Regions from separate parts of the Neobacillus sp. NRS-1170 genome, predicted to be linked through region 2. Evidence: predicted binding sites of a transcription regulator. Region 2 holds the regulator's gene; each other region holds the start of a gene.
The links. Region 2 encodes CtsR, which represses protease genes until heat stress. Its sites were predicted from a motif close to ATGGTCAATAAAGGTCAAACA; they were not measured.
Positions count from the first base shown of each region.

Region 1: a site for CtsR is predicted at 2,452-2,472, ahead of clpB (ATP-dependent chaperone ClpB). Genes of this name have one in related genera too.
Region 3: a site for CtsR is predicted at 3,683-3,703, ahead of clpP (ATP-dependent Clp endopeptidase proteolytic subunit ClpP). Genes of this name have one in related genera too.

Region 1 is NZ_JBITPF010000027.1:47,006-51,923, reverse strand. Features, by position in the region: gene ACIFOT_RS12730 (molybdopterin molybdotransferase MoeA) at 1-558, shown strand, start outside; gene mobB (molybdopterin-guanine dinucleotide biosynthesis protein B) at 546-1,076, shown strand; gene ACIFOT_RS12720 (Crp/Fnr family transcriptional regulator) at 1,206-1,898, opposite strand; gene ACIFOT_RS12715 (YjzC family protein) at 2,181-2,360, shown strand; gene clpB (ATP-dependent chaperone ClpB) at 2,486-4,918, shown strand, end outside.
Region 2 is NZ_JBITPF010000050.1:69,528-74,445, reverse strand. Features, by position in the region: partial or broken rRNA gene rrf (5S ribosomal RNA) at 1-70, shown strand, start outside; gene ACIFOT_RS21925 (CtsR family transcriptional regulator) at 610-1,071, shown strand; gene ACIFOT_RS21920 (UvrB/UvrC motif-containing protein) at 1,097-1,645, shown strand; gene ACIFOT_RS21915 (protein arginine kinase) at 1,650-2,732, shown strand; gene clpC (ATP-dependent protease ATP-binding subunit ClpC) at 2,737-4,918, shown strand, end outside.
Region 3 is NZ_JBITPF010000026.1:38,688-43,605, reverse strand. Features, by position in the region: gene rapZ (RNase adapter RapZ) at 1-514, shown strand, start outside; gene ACIFOT_RS11810 (gluconeogenesis factor YvcK family protein) at 511-1,494, shown strand; gene whiA (DNA-binding protein WhiA) at 1,541-2,479, shown strand; gene ACIFOT_RS11800 (HPr family phosphocarrier protein) at 2,559-2,816, shown strand; gene clpP (ATP-dependent Clp endopeptidase proteolytic subunit ClpP) at 3,018-3,623, opposite strand; tRNA gene ACIFOT_RS11790 (tRNA-Arg) at 3,830-3,901, shown strand; gene ACIFOT_RS11785 (helix-turn-helix domain-containing protein) at 3,950-4,222, opposite strand; gene rpoN (RNA polymerase factor sigma-54) at 4,275-4,918, shown strand, end outside.

The DNA of each region.
Region 1 (4,918 bases), on a different contig from region 2:
GAATTCGATACATGCTTTGACGCAGTAAAAAATGGTCTGGATAAAGTCGATTTGTTAGTTACCACAGGTGGAGTTTCAGTTGGAGACTTTGATTACCTGCCTGAAATTTATGAAAAATTAGGAGCAGAGGTTTTCTTTAATAAAGTAGCGATGCGCCCTGGCAGTGTTACGACAGTCGCACATCTCAATGGAAAGCTCTTATTCGGGCTTTCTGGTAACCCTTCCGCTTGCTATGTTGGTTTTGAATTATTTGCACGACCAATCCTTCGAAAATGTCTATTTTCGGAAAAACCGCATTTACGAAAAGAAAAAGCGATACTAGAGGCTGATTTTCCTAAAGCAAATCCATTTACACGATTTGTCCGCAGTTCCGCATTTATTCAAGAAGGCAGACTTAAAGCGACACCTAGCGGATTAGACAAGTCGAATATTATTATGAGCCTTGCAGGAGCGAATTCCTTAATGATATTACCAGGAGGTACCCGAGGTTTTACTGCAGGAACAGAGATTGAGGTTCTTCTCCTTGAGGATCAGACGGGTAGTGTGTGGCCTTGGTAGAACCGGTCATTTTTCAGGTTGTAGGTTACCAAAATAGTGGTAAAACCACATTTATGGAAAGGCTCATTAAAAGCTTAAACGGTCAAGATCTGAAATCAGCAGTAATTAAACACCACGGACACGGCGGCAAGCCTGATTTAGTGGATAATAAGGATTCTACAAAATACCTCACAGCAGGAGCAGCAGCCTCAATAATTGAAGGTGACGGAAGGCTTCTTCTTCAGGTAGAAAAATGGGAGAACAGCCTTGAGGACCAGATAGAATTAATGAGTTTTTTTCATCCAGATGTGATATTAATTGAAGGATATAAACAAAAAAAATACCCGAAGCTTTTATTACTAAGGGATCTTGAAGACCTTCCATTGTTAAAAAGTGTGACAAATATAATGGCTGTTGTTTATTGGAAGGAATGCATAAGAAATCGCCTTGAAGAACTAATGAACATACCATGTTTTTTTATTAATGATGAAGCATCGATTAGCTGGACTGTAACCTTATTAAAAAACTCGGTCAAATAAGACCGATTTAGGCTGTCGAAAACTTTTGACAGCCTTTTATTTTATTCACATTCTTTAATAAATTAGCGCGTTAATTTGTAATAAAATATTTCCCGTTCAACTGGCCAGATTGCAGTAACAATCAGTTAATTAATCAACTTTGCAAATTTCCGTTGGGCAATCCTCACAATCAATTTCAATCTTTAAGTACTCTAAATCATGAATGGTGATTGTTCCTTTATCAATTGAAATAATTTTTTCTTTTCTAAGGTCGCTTAATAATCGATTAACTACTTCCCTTGATGTACCGCAGAAATTAGCTAATTCTTGGTTTGTTAATGGAACTTCAAGCAATATTCCTTTATTGGTTTTAATTCCATAGCTATTGCTTAATCGAATCAATGTAGAGTATAAAGCTCCTTTTTTTCCATGTAAAACGAGATCACGAAATTTTGTTTGGGTTTTACGATATTGCTGACTCATCCATTTAATGAACTCAAAGGAAACGGAAAGATTTTGCGATAGTTTTTCCTCAAGAACATCCTTCAAAATTACAGCCACCTCGCCACTTTCAACGACCCGTGCACTTAATAAATACCTCGAAGAAGGAGAAAATAAATTTAATTCACCGATAAAATCACCATTAGAGCACATTCTTAAGGTAAGTTCTCTCCCGTCTGGAATAATTTTACTGATTTGCAAAATCCCGCTTTGTACGATATACATTTCATCCGCTGGAGAGCCTTCTTGAAATAAAAATGATCCCTTTTCAATTTTTTTAGTATGGTGCACGTTCTCAAGGAGATGTAACAACGATACTGGCATTTCTTTTGCTGCCTGCATACATAAAACCACCTTTAATGGTACGACATAAATCGATTACTTAACTTTTTATAACTGACAGTCAAGGTTGGTTATTACATGATTTTACTATAATTATATTGTTTACAAAGAATATTTAGCAATAAATGTGGAATAAATTCATACAATCGTCAAAAAGTCAAACATGATTCGATTATTTCTTAGGAAATACTGTCGAACAATGTGAAAAAATGAAAGAACTTCCTTTAATGGACACTCTAGAAAAGGAAATAATAATGATGTAGACGATAAGGAGGGAAAAGAATGGGACAAAATCATCAGTTCAAATCAGGGAAAAAGGCACCAAATAACGGTGTGTATATTGAAATAGGTGAAACTGGAGACAATGTGATCAATCCAAAAAAAATAAAACTAAAAGCTGGAGACCCGTTTCCGGAGACATCCAATGATAAACGTGTTTGGACTTATCAACAAAAACCATAATAGTTAAAAAAGGTAAAGTCATCCAAGCAGGATGACTTTTTTCTTAGTCAAATTTTACTTAAAATCTGTGATTGCTTTATAATAAAAGTAATAGGTCAAAAATGGTCAATGAGGAAGTGAGTAAAGTGGACTTAAACCGAATGACAGAACGGTTACAAAAAGGACTAATGGATGCGCAATCTTTAGCGGTAAAAAATAATCATCAAGAGATTGATGAATCCCATTTATTTTTGGCATTAATGAATCAAAGCGACAGTCTGATTGAATCTATATTTAAGCGATTGACATTGCCATCTGAAACCATAAAGAAAAAACTGAAAGAATCCCTTGAAAAAAAACCTCAGGTTACTGGAACTGGAGCAGAGCACGGAAAACTATATGTTACAGACCGGCTGCAAAGACTTTTAGCAGCTTCCGAAGAATTCGCTATAAAGTTTTCCGATGAATATATCTCGGTGGAGCATATTCTCTTAGCTGCAGTCTATTCAAATCAATCCGAAATGAAAAAAATCATTCAATCTTTTGACCATACACCTGAAGATATTTTAAAAGCAATAAAAGAAATAAGGGGGAATCAAAGAGTGACATCGCAGAATCCTGAAGCAGGATATGATGCTTTAAAAAAATATGGAAGGGATCTGGTTGCTGAAGTAAAGGCGGGAAAGGTAGATCCGGTTATTGGACGTGATACGGAGATTCGCAATGTAATTCGTATCTTGTCAAGGAAGACCAAGAATAATCCTGTATTAATCGGAGAACCAGGTGTAGGGAAAACCGCCATTGTGGAGGGACTGGCCCAACGGATTGTTAGAAAGGACGTTCCAGAAGGACTAAAGGATAAAACCATCTTTTCCTTAGATATGAGTTCGTTAATTGCTGGTGCAAAATTTAGAGGTGAATTTGAAGAACGATTAAAAGCGGTTTTGAATGAAATCAAAAAAAGTGATGGACAAATCTTACTGTTTATTGATGAAATTCATACCATTGTTGGTGCTGGAAAAACAGAAGGAGCGATGGATGCTGGCAATATGTTAAAGCCGATGCTTGCCCGCGGTGAACTTCATTGTATTGGCGCAACTACACTTGATGAGCATAGGAAGTATATTGAAAAGGACCCTGCTTTAGAACGGAGGTTCCAGCAGGTGCTTGTACAAGAACCAAATGTAGAAGATACCATTTCTATTTTACGAGGATTAAAGGAGCGATACGAGGTTCACCATGGGGTAAAAATTCACGATCATGCTTTAGTAGCTGCAGCTACTTTATCTGACCGGTATATTACTGATCGTTTCCTCCCGGACAAAGCAATAGATCTGGTTGATGAAGCGTGTGCTTTAATTCGCACCGAAATTGATTCAATGCCAACAGAACTAGATGAAGTAACACGCAGAGTCATGCAGTTAGAAATTGAAGAGGCTGCTTTAAGAAAAGAAAACGATGAAGCAAGCAAACTACGGTTAGAATCCCTTCTAAAGGAACTGGCAGATTTAAAAGACCAGGCTAATACTATGAAAGCAAAATGGCTAGAAGAGAAAGAAAGCATTCAGACTTTGCAAGAAAAAAGGGAACAACTTGAGAAGCTTCGCCGTGAGCTACAGCAAGCCGAGGACAAATACGATTTAAATCGTGCAGCTGAACTAAGACATGGTCAAATTCCGTTAGCTGAAAAAGAACTTAAAAGTTTAGAAATGGAAACGGAAAAGGAAAATCGGTTACTTCGCGAAGAGGTAACAGGTGAGGAAATTTCCAATATTGTATCTAGGTGGACAGGAATTCCTCTCTCAAAATTAGTTGAGGGGGAGAGAGAAAAGTTATTGAAACTCGAAGCAATTCTTCATGAGAGAGTAATTGGACAAAATGAAGCCGTCAATTTGGTAGCAGACGCAGTACTGCGGGCTAGGGCCGGAATTAAAGATCCTAATCGCCCAATTGGATCCTTTCTTTTTTTAGGGCCAACTGGCGTAGGGAAAACAGAGTTAGCAAAAGCTTTGGCAGAGTCTTTATTTGATAGTGAAGAACATATTATTCGTATCGATATGTCGGAATATATGGAAAAGCATGCGGTATCACGCTTAATTGGTGCTCCACCAGGGTATGTTGGCTATGAAGAAGGTGGGCAGCTGACAGAAGCGGTTAGAAGAAGACCTTATTCGGTTGTTCTGATGGACGAAATTGAAAAGGCTCATCCTGAAGTCTTTAATATTCTCCTTCAAGCCTTAGATGATGGGCGCATCACTGATTCACAAGGAAGGGTAGTAGATTTTAAAAATACTGTTATTATTATGACCTCCAATATCGGATCACAATTTTTACTTGAACGTGCCGAAAATGAAATTGAAATTACAGAAACAGCAAGAGAAATGGTATTGGGCCAATTAAGAGTGCATTTTCGTCCGGAATTTTTAAACCGTATTGATGAAATTATCCTATTTAAGCCATTATCATTAGGAGAAATCAAAAATATTGTCGTCAAAATGTTAAAAGAGCTTCAGAACAGGTTAAAAGAACAGCAAATAAATATCTCAATCAATGAGGATGCCAAGGAATTCATCGCAGTT
Region 2 (4,918 bases):
GGAAGTTAAGCTTCTCAGCGCCGATGGTAGTTGGGGCACGCGCCCCTGTGAGAGTAGGACGTTGCCAGGCAATTAAAAGAGACAATCCGAGAGGGTTGTCTTTTTGTATTGGGAACAAACGTATATCCAAAGTTAAAATGGACTATATTGTGGACACGGGAACTGGAAAAATGGAAGACCGAGTCCACGATAGCGCGTATAGCGGACATGGAACTAGAAAAAAAGAAGACCGAGTCCACGATAGCGCTTATAGAGGACATGGACATCAGAAAAAAAGAAGACCGAGTCTACGATAGCCCATATAGAGGACACGGATATTAGAAAAAAAGAAGTCCAAGTCCAAAATAGCTCGAATCCCTCTCCACTAACTAATAATAAAGCCTCACGAATTACCCTTCAAAGTCTAATGAAGAACAAAACTAACAATACAACTTCCGGACAATACTCCAACTTATTACACCAATCATACATTCATAAAAATTCACACGTTTCCCAACCGCAGAATTTGGAGAAAATCATTAGTAGCGAATCGTTGCATCTAGATAAAAAAGTGAGTATAATTTATGTCAAATATAGTCAAAGTCAGAACCACCAAAAGGGGGTGGGAAGATGAGGAACATTTCCGATATTATTGAAAAATACTTGAAACAAGTATTAGAAATGAGTGACGAGGATCTCGTTGAAATAAAGCGGAGTGAAATCGCCGATAAATTTCAATGCGTCCCTTCACAAATCAATTACGTTATCAATACCCGCTTTACCATCGAAAGAGGATATATTGTCGAAAGCAAACGAGGCGGCGGAGGTTATATCCGAATCATGAAAGTTCAATCTCATGATTTAGCCCATCTAATCGACCATTTGCTATCGTTGATCCAAAACCGAATTAGTCAAGCGAGTGCCGAAGACGTCATCCTAAGGCTTGTCCAGGAAGAAATCATAACGACCAGAGAAGCGAAAATCATGTTAAGTGTCATCGACCGGTCTGTTTTATATATTGATCTTCCATACCGGGACGAATTACGTGCCAGAATGCTAAAAGCCATGCTAACATCTTTAAAATATAAATAACTCAAGCTGCTGGAGAGGTGAAAGTATGATTTGCCAGGAATGTAACCAAAGACCTGCAGCACTTCATTTTACAAAAATCATAAATGGTGAAAAAACAGAAGTGCACCTTTGTGAGAAATGCGCTCAGGAAAAAGGCGAAATGTTCATTTTTAATGGAGAATCGGGTTTTGCATTTAATAATCTGTTAGCTGGATTATTAAATATCGACCCTTCTTTTAAAAAACCAAGCCAAAGCCCGTTTCATCAGGAGGAAGTCCTGCAATGTGATTACTGTTCAATGACTTTTCCTCAATTTTTAAAGGTAGGCCGTTTCGGTTGTGCACATTGCTATGAAACCTTTAAAGAACAGCTTAAACCTGTTTTGGGACGTCTCCACAGCGGCAACTGGGCCCATAACGGAAAAATCCCTAAAAGAATTGGCGGTGGAATTCATCTTCGCAAGCAATTAGAGGAGCTGAAAAACGCACTAAGAGATTCCATCATCGGTGAAGAGTTCGAGAAAGCTGCCGAGATTCGTGATGAAATACGGAACCTAGAAAAACAACTAGCAGGCAGCCAAGAGGGAGGGGAATAACGGCGTGTCACTCGAACGTTTTCTTAATCAAGCGGTCAGTTCTTGGATGAGTGCGGAAGGACCCGATTCCGATATTGTCCTAAGTTCTCGAATCCGATTGGCCCGAAATTTTAATGAATATCGATTCCCAACTTTATTTTCACACGAAGAAGCGAAAGGGATTATTTTAGAAATCGAAGAGATTTTAAAAACTTCACCGCTTCAAAAATTTGGTCAAATGGAATTGTTGGAAATTGATGAAATACAGCCGCTCCAAAAAAGAGTCCTAGTGGAAAAGCATTTAATCAGTCCACATTTAGCGGAAGATTCACCATATGGTGCAGTTCTATTAACCGAAAATGAAGAAGTTAGTATTATGATTAATGAAGAGGATCATATCCGAATACAATGTTTGTTCCCGGGCATGCAATTATCAGAAGCGCTGGATGCTGCGAATGAAATAGATGATTGGCTCGAGAGTAATATTCAATATGCTTTTGATGAAAAACACGGTTACTTAACTAGCTGTCCTACCAATGTAGGAACAGGCCTCCGAGCTTCCGTTATGATGCATTTGCCTGGTCTGATGTTAACCCAGCAAATCAACCGGATTATTCCTGCTATTCACCAATTAGGACTGGTTGTCAGAGGGATTTATGGTGAAGGAAGTGAAGCGCTGGGGAATATATTTCAAATCTCCAATCAAATCACATTAGGAAAATCGGAAGAGGATATCGGCCGTGACCTAATGGGCGTTGTCAGCCAGTTAATTTCGCAAGAAAGGTCGGCACGTGAAGCATTACGAAAGACTTCTAACATACAATTAGAAGACAGGGTGTTCCGTTCGTTGGGCGTGTTATCTAATAGCCGGATCATTGAATCAAATGAAGCTGCAAAGTGTTTATCCGATGTTCGGCTTGGAATAGATATGGGGTATATCAATGATATGCCAAAAACGATATTAAATGAATTAATGATATTAACTCAGCCGGGATTTTTGCAGCAATATGCCGGCGGACCATTAAGACCTCATGAGAGAGATATCAGACGCGCAGCATTAATACGGGAACGACTAAATTTGGAGAAAGAAAAAATAGGTGAGGAGTGAGAGTATGATGTTCGGCCGTTTTACTGAGAGAGCACAAAAAGTTTTAGCTTTAGCACAAGAGGAAGCCATTCGTCTTGGTCACAACAATATTGGGACAGAGCATATTTTATTAGGGTTAATTCGTGAAGGAGAAGGGATCGCAGCAAAGGCCCTTTATGGCCTGGGATTAGGTTCTGATAAAATCCAAAAAGAAGTTGAAAACTTAATTGGCAAAGGACAAGAGACGTCTCAAACCATTCACTATACTCCTAGAGCAAAAAAAGTCATTGAACTTTCCATGGATGAGGCCCGGAAATTAGGCCATTCTTATGTCGGAACAGAGCATATTCTCCTTGGATTGATCCGTGAAGGAGAGGGTGTTGCTGCCCGTGTACTTAATAATCTTGGTGTCAGCTTAAATAAAGCGCGCCAGCAGGTCCTTCAATTGTTAGGAAGCAATGAATCTGGCGGACATCAGGGTGGCGGGGCAGTAAGCGCTAATACTCCAACACTTGATAGCCTTGCTCGTGATTTAACAGCGATTGCAAGAGAAGGAAGTCTAGATCCAGTAATTGGACGCAGTAAGGAAATTCAGCGAGTTATCGAGGTACTAAGCCGCCGGACAAAAAATAACCCGGTTTTAATCGGTGAGCCTGGTGTAGGTAAAACTGCGATTGCTGAAGGGCTTGCCCAGCAAATCGTGAATAATGAAGTGCCGGAAATTCTCCGTGATAAGCGCGTCATGACGCTCGATATGGGAACCGTTGTTGCCGGAACGAAGTATCGCGGTGAATTTGAAGACCGTCTGAAAAAAGTAATGGATGAAATTCGCCAAGCAGGCAATATCATTCTATTTATTGATGAACTTCATACCTTAATTGGAGCTGGTGGTGCGGAAGGTGCGATTGACGCTTCCAATATTTTAAAACCATCGCTTGCTCGTGGTGAACTTCAATGTATCGGAGCTACGACACTTGATGAATACCGTAAATATATTGAAAAAGATGCTGCCTTAGAACGTCGTTTCCAACCAATCCGTGTTGATGAACCAACTGCTGAGGAATCGATTCAAATTTTAGAAGGATTGCGTGATCGTTATGAGGCGCACCACCGTGTATCAATTACAGATGAAGCGATTGAGGCTGCGGTAAAGCTTTCTGATCGTTATATTTCGGACCGCTTCCTGCCTGATAAAGCAATCGATTTAATTGATGAAGCGGGCTCGAAGGTACGACTTCGTTCCTATACCACTCCTCCTAATTTAAAAGAATTAGAGGTAAAGCTTGAAGATGTCAGAAAAGAGAAGGACTCAGCCGTTCAAAGCCAAGAGTTTGAAAAAGCGGCTTCCTTAAGAGATACAGAGCAGCGTCTGCGTGAACAGCTCGAAGAAACGAAGAAAACGTGGAAAGAAAAACAAGGAAAAGAAAATAACGAAGTAACCGTTGAGGATATCGCCAGTGTCGTTTCCAGCTGGACGGGAGTACCTGTTTCGAAGCTTCAACAAACGGAGACTGCAAAACTTCTAAATCTAGAGGAAGTTCTTCATTCTCGTGTTATTGGTCAAGAGGAAGCCGTTATTGCGGTGTCTAAAGCAGTCCGCCGTGCGAGAGCAGGACTAAAAGATCCGAAACGTCCAATCGGTTCATTCGTCTTCCTTGGACCAACCGGTGTAGGAAAAACGGAATTAGCACGGGCGCTTGCTGAAGCCATGTTTGGCGATGAGGATGCGATGATTCGTATTGATATGTCTGAGTATATGGAGAAGCATTCTACCTCCCGTCTTGTCGGTTCCCCTCCAGGCTATGTCGGCTATGAAGAAGGCGGACAATTAACCGAAAAGGTTCGTAGAAAACCATACTCTGTAATCTTGCTGGATGAGATTGAAAAGGCACATCCGGATGTATTTAATATCCTTCTTCAAGTGCTTGAAGATGGACGCTTAACAGACTCCAAAGGAAGAACGGTTGATTTCCGTAATACCGTTTTGATTATGACCTCCAATGTCGGGGCAGAAGCATTAAAACGCAACAAATTTGTCGGCTTTAATATTCAGGACAGCGCCCAGGATTATAAGGATATGAAGGGGAAAGTAATGGAGGAATTAAAGAAAGCCTTCCGTCCGGAATTCTTGAACCGTATCGATGAAATCATCGTCTTCCATGCACTCGAGAAGAAGCATTTAGACGAAATTGTCACTCTTTTATCAG
Region 3 (4,918 bases), on a different contig from region 2:
CACCCTTGAACGGGAGCTCCTTGAAGAGTTAAAAGGGCGTGCCCAATTAATTTACAACACTTCCCAGATGAAACCGCGTGAATTACGTGAGAAGATATTAACGGAATTTACCGCGAATAAACAACTAATCTTTACTGTCAATGTCATGTCGTTTGGCTTTAAGCATGGGATTCCGATTGATGCGGATCTTGTTTTCGATGTCCGCTTCTTGCCGAACCCTCACTATATCGACCATATGCGTCCGAAAACTGGGCTGGATGAAGAAGTCTCCAATTATGTTTTGAAATGGAATGAGACGCATAAATTTTTGGAAAAAGTTACGGATTTGCTAAGTTTCATGCTTCCACATTATAAGCGGGAAGGGAAGGCCCAGCTGGTGATTGCTATTGGCTGTACTGGCGGGCAGCATCGTTCCGTGGCCTTAGCTGAATATATTGGACGCTTTTTCCAAAATGATTACAAGACTTGTATTTCACACCGTGACATCGAGAGGAGAAAGGATAAAACAACATGAGAGAGTTAAGACAGCCTCGCATTGTCGTCATTGGCGGGGGAACAGGATTACCGGTATTATTGCGTGGTTTAAAGCAGTATCCTGTTGATATTACCGCCATTGTGACAGTTGCCGATGACGGGGGAAGCTCCGGACGGCTGCGCGAGGACCTGCATATCCCTCCTCCAGGTGACATTCGCAATGTTTTAGCATCCCTTTCAGATGTTGAACCCCTTGTTGAGGAAATGTTTCAGCATCGCTTTAAAACATCGAATGAGCTTTCGGGTCACTCGCTGGGAAATTTAATCCTAGCAGCGATGACATCGATTACCGGCAATTTTGTTCATGCCATTCAAGAAATGAGTAAGATCTTAAATGTTCGTGGTAAAGTATTGCCAGCCGCGAATCAAAGTGTGATTTTGCATGCAGAAATGGAAGATGGCACGATTGTGTCAGGAGAATCGAAAATTCCTTACTCTGGTAAAAAAATCAAAAAGGTATTTATGACTCCAGCCCAAATTCGTCCCTTGCCAGAAACGATTCAAGCAATCCGGCAGGCTGATTTAATCATCATCGGCCCTGGAAGCTTGTATACAAGCATATTGCCTAATCTGCTTGTTCCCCGTTTAGGGGATGAAGTGTGCCGTTCACATGCTAAAAAGGTGTATATCTGTAATTTGATGACACAGGCTGGAGAAACACATGGGTATTCCGCCAGCGACCATGTAAAGGCTCTTTATGATCACATGAGCTGCGCTTTTATAGATACCATTCTTGTAAATAATGAAGAAGTTCCGCCGGATGTACAGCTCCGCTACAAAGAAGAGCTGGCTCAGCCGGTGGCATACGATTTGCCGGAGTTATTCGAACTTGGCATTGAGGTCGTACATGCCGAAATCGCTTATTTAGAAAATGGGGCACTTCGGCACGATCCCAAAAAAGTGGCGAAAATTTTATATAATTTGCTGATTACTGAAACCAAAAAGCGTTATAAAGCGTAAATAAGGTATGCATGTAAAACTAAAGTAAGTGATTGGGGTGAGGGGAATGTCTTTCGCTTCGGAAACGAAAAAGGAATTAACTAACTTGGAAGTGAAAACGTGCTGTATTCATGCAGAGCTCTCGGCTTTAATCCGCATGAACGGTTCCCTTTCCTTTTCAAATCGCAAGTTAGTTGTCGATATTCAAACCGAAAATGCTGCGATTGCCAGAAGAATTTATACGTTATTGAAAAAAAGCTACCAAGTTCAGGTAGAATTGCTAGTACGAAAAAAGATGCGCCTGAAAAAGAACAATGTCTATATTGTGCGCTTATCCGATCAGGCCAAGGAGATTCTCGAGGACACGAAAATTATTGGTGAAGGGTTTACCATTATTCATGATATTGCACCTGAACTTATCAAAAAGAAGTGTTGTAAGCGTTCTTACCTACGTGGTGCCTTTCTCGCCGGGGGTTCTGTCAATAATCCGGAAACGTCTTCCTATCATTTAGAAATTGCTTCGCTCTATAAAGAACATAATGATTCTTTGTGCGAATTAATGAATACATTTGGTCTTAACAGTAAAACGCTTGAGCGGAAAAAAGGCTATATTACTTATTTAAAGGAAGCAGAGAAAATCACCGAGTTTTTAAATATCATCGGTGCCCATAATGCTTTGCTCCGCTTTGAGGACGTAAGAATTGTAAGGGATATGCGGAATTCTGTTAATCGTCTTGTCAACTGCGAAACCGCAAATCTCAATAAAACGATTGGAGCCTCCATCAGGCAGGTAGAAAATATCCGATTTATCGATCAGACAGTCGGATTGCAAATCCTACCGGAAAAACTAAGAGAAATTGCCGAGCTTCGTTTAAATTATACCGATGTGACCTTAAAAGAACTTGGTGAAATGGTCTCCGGCGGCACTATCAGTAAATCCGGCATCAATCATCGCTTAAGAAAAATTGATGAAATCGCCGAGAAGCTGCGTGTTGGGGAAATGTAAGTTAGAAACTAGAATAGTTTGTGAAATTTTGAATAAGCTTCAAAGATATATAAAGAAAAAAATGAGGAGGAATATGATTATGCTAGTGAAAGAAGTAGAAGTTAAATTGAGAACAGGACTTCAAGCGCGCCCAGCGGCCCTTTTTGTCCAGGAAGCCAACCGGTTTTCTGCCGATATTTTTCTAGAGAAGGATGGCAAGAAAGTAAATGCCAAAAGCATCATGGGCTTAATGAGCTTAGCAGTCGGCTCAGGAGTCGTGATTAATATCATTGCAGACGGTGATGATGAAGAAAACGCCATCCACGCTTTAGCTGATTTTATTCAGAAGGATCAATAATAGAAAAGGGGTTTGGCTCATTAAGATGCCAAACCTCTTTTTGGTTTTATGAGGATTTTCTATGACCATATAACATGAAATTTCACTGCCATTAAGAAAATCCCCTAATGCTGATGCTCGAAGAAAGAAGGGCGCCTAAAAGCCCCCACAGGCCACAAAAATAAAAAAGCAACCAGCCCTAAAGCCGGTTGCTCAAAACAATTACTTTTTCGTTTTATCATCAAGAGAATTACGAGTAATAATGTGGTCAACTAGACCATATTCTTTCGCACGTTCAGCAGTCATGAAGTTATCGCGGTCAGTATCCTTTTGGAGCACTTCAAGCGGCTGGCCAGTGCGCTCAGCAAGAATTCCATTTAATTTTTCACGAAGGAAGAGGATGCGCTTAGCAGCAATTTCGATTTCCGTTGCCTGTCCCTGTGCACCGCCTAGTGGCTGGTGAATCATAACTTCAGCATTCGGAAGGGCATAGCGCTTGCCTTTTTCACCTGCTGCAAGAAGGAATGCACCCATGGATGCAGCCATACCGATACAGATTGTTTGCACGTTTGGCTTAATGAACTGCATAGTATCATAAATCGCCATACCGGCAGTAATGCTTCCGCCAGGGCTGTTGATATATAGGGATATATCTTTTTCTGGGTTATCAGCTTCAAGGAATAATAATTGAGCAACAATGCTGTTTGCTACATGATCATCAATGGCGCTTCCAAGCATGATGATCCGGTCTTTTAATAGACGGGAATAGATGTCATATGCTCTTTCGCCCCGGTTCGTTTGTTCGATTACTGTAGGGATCAAATTCATTTTTCTTCCTCCTTTGATTAGAAAAGGTAAAAACATTATGTATTGTTATCATACACTGGATGGTCAATAAAGGTCAAACAGTTTGACTTTAAAAAGTTCGACAGCTTTCCCTAATTCATCATATCCAGATTAGTTCATTTTAAACCCATTTTCTACTTGCAAAGTGAAAGAATCTGGCATATAATATGTAAGTCGTTAATAATTTTGCGCTCGTGGTGCAACGGATAGCACGTAAGATTCCGGTTCTTAAAATGGGGGTTCGATTCCCTCCGAGCGCGTCATGAAAGCCCTCTGTTTTTCGCAAACAGGGGGTTTTTATTTTTCAACTATTGAAAATAACTGTGAAATATCGTCAATTTTAAGAGCTTCAGCAATCTGCACATTTCTTTTTTTAAAATAGTGTTAAGCTCATTATTATAAAGTGAATTAATGGTAGACTCATTTACTTTTGAAAGACCAGCTATTTCCTCTTGAGACATATTTCTTTCATTAAATAAATCTTTTAAATGACAATGAATCTTCTTCATCTCATAAAACACTCCTTTATTATAAATATATCGATAAGCGGTATATATAAATAGCTGGTTGCCAATTTCCATACCCCAAAACTCCTCTTTCATGTAAAATAGATAATAAGGGGGAGAGATTAAAATGAATTTAAAGGCAGGATTATGGCAACAGCAAACATTAAAACTCGCGATGACGCAAGAATTATCCCAGGCGATAGCCTTATTGCAATATTCAGCGCAGGAACTGACTGCTTTTTTGGAAAATAAGGCGCTAGAAAATCCCCTGATCCAAGTGGAGCATGCGAATGTAAAGCCGATGAATCCCCTAATCGATCGAAATCGCCGCAAACATCAAAAAGAAGAAAAAGACTGGATCGACCAAATTGCCGAAAAGAAATTTTCGTTAGAAGAGCAATTAATTTCTCAATTAAACATAAAAAAATTGTCGGCGGACCAATTGAGAGTCATTCGCCATCTTATACAGAATCTAGATGAAAACGGTTACTTCTTTGGTGACTTCAGCCAAATTGCTGAAAACCTAAAGGTATCAGAGGAATTAGTAGAGGAATGTTTAGCCGTGCTGCAAACGCTCGAACCAGCGGGAATTGGTGCAAGAAACCTACAAGAATGCCTCTTGATGCAAATTTATTATCAAAATCCTAATAATGAGCTTGCCCTTAATATTATTGCTAACTATTTTGTTCCTTTCGCTGAAAAGAAATGGAAGCAAATTTCAAAAGAGCTTAAGGTTACTTTAAAGGAAATTCAAGATGTTTTCGATGAAAT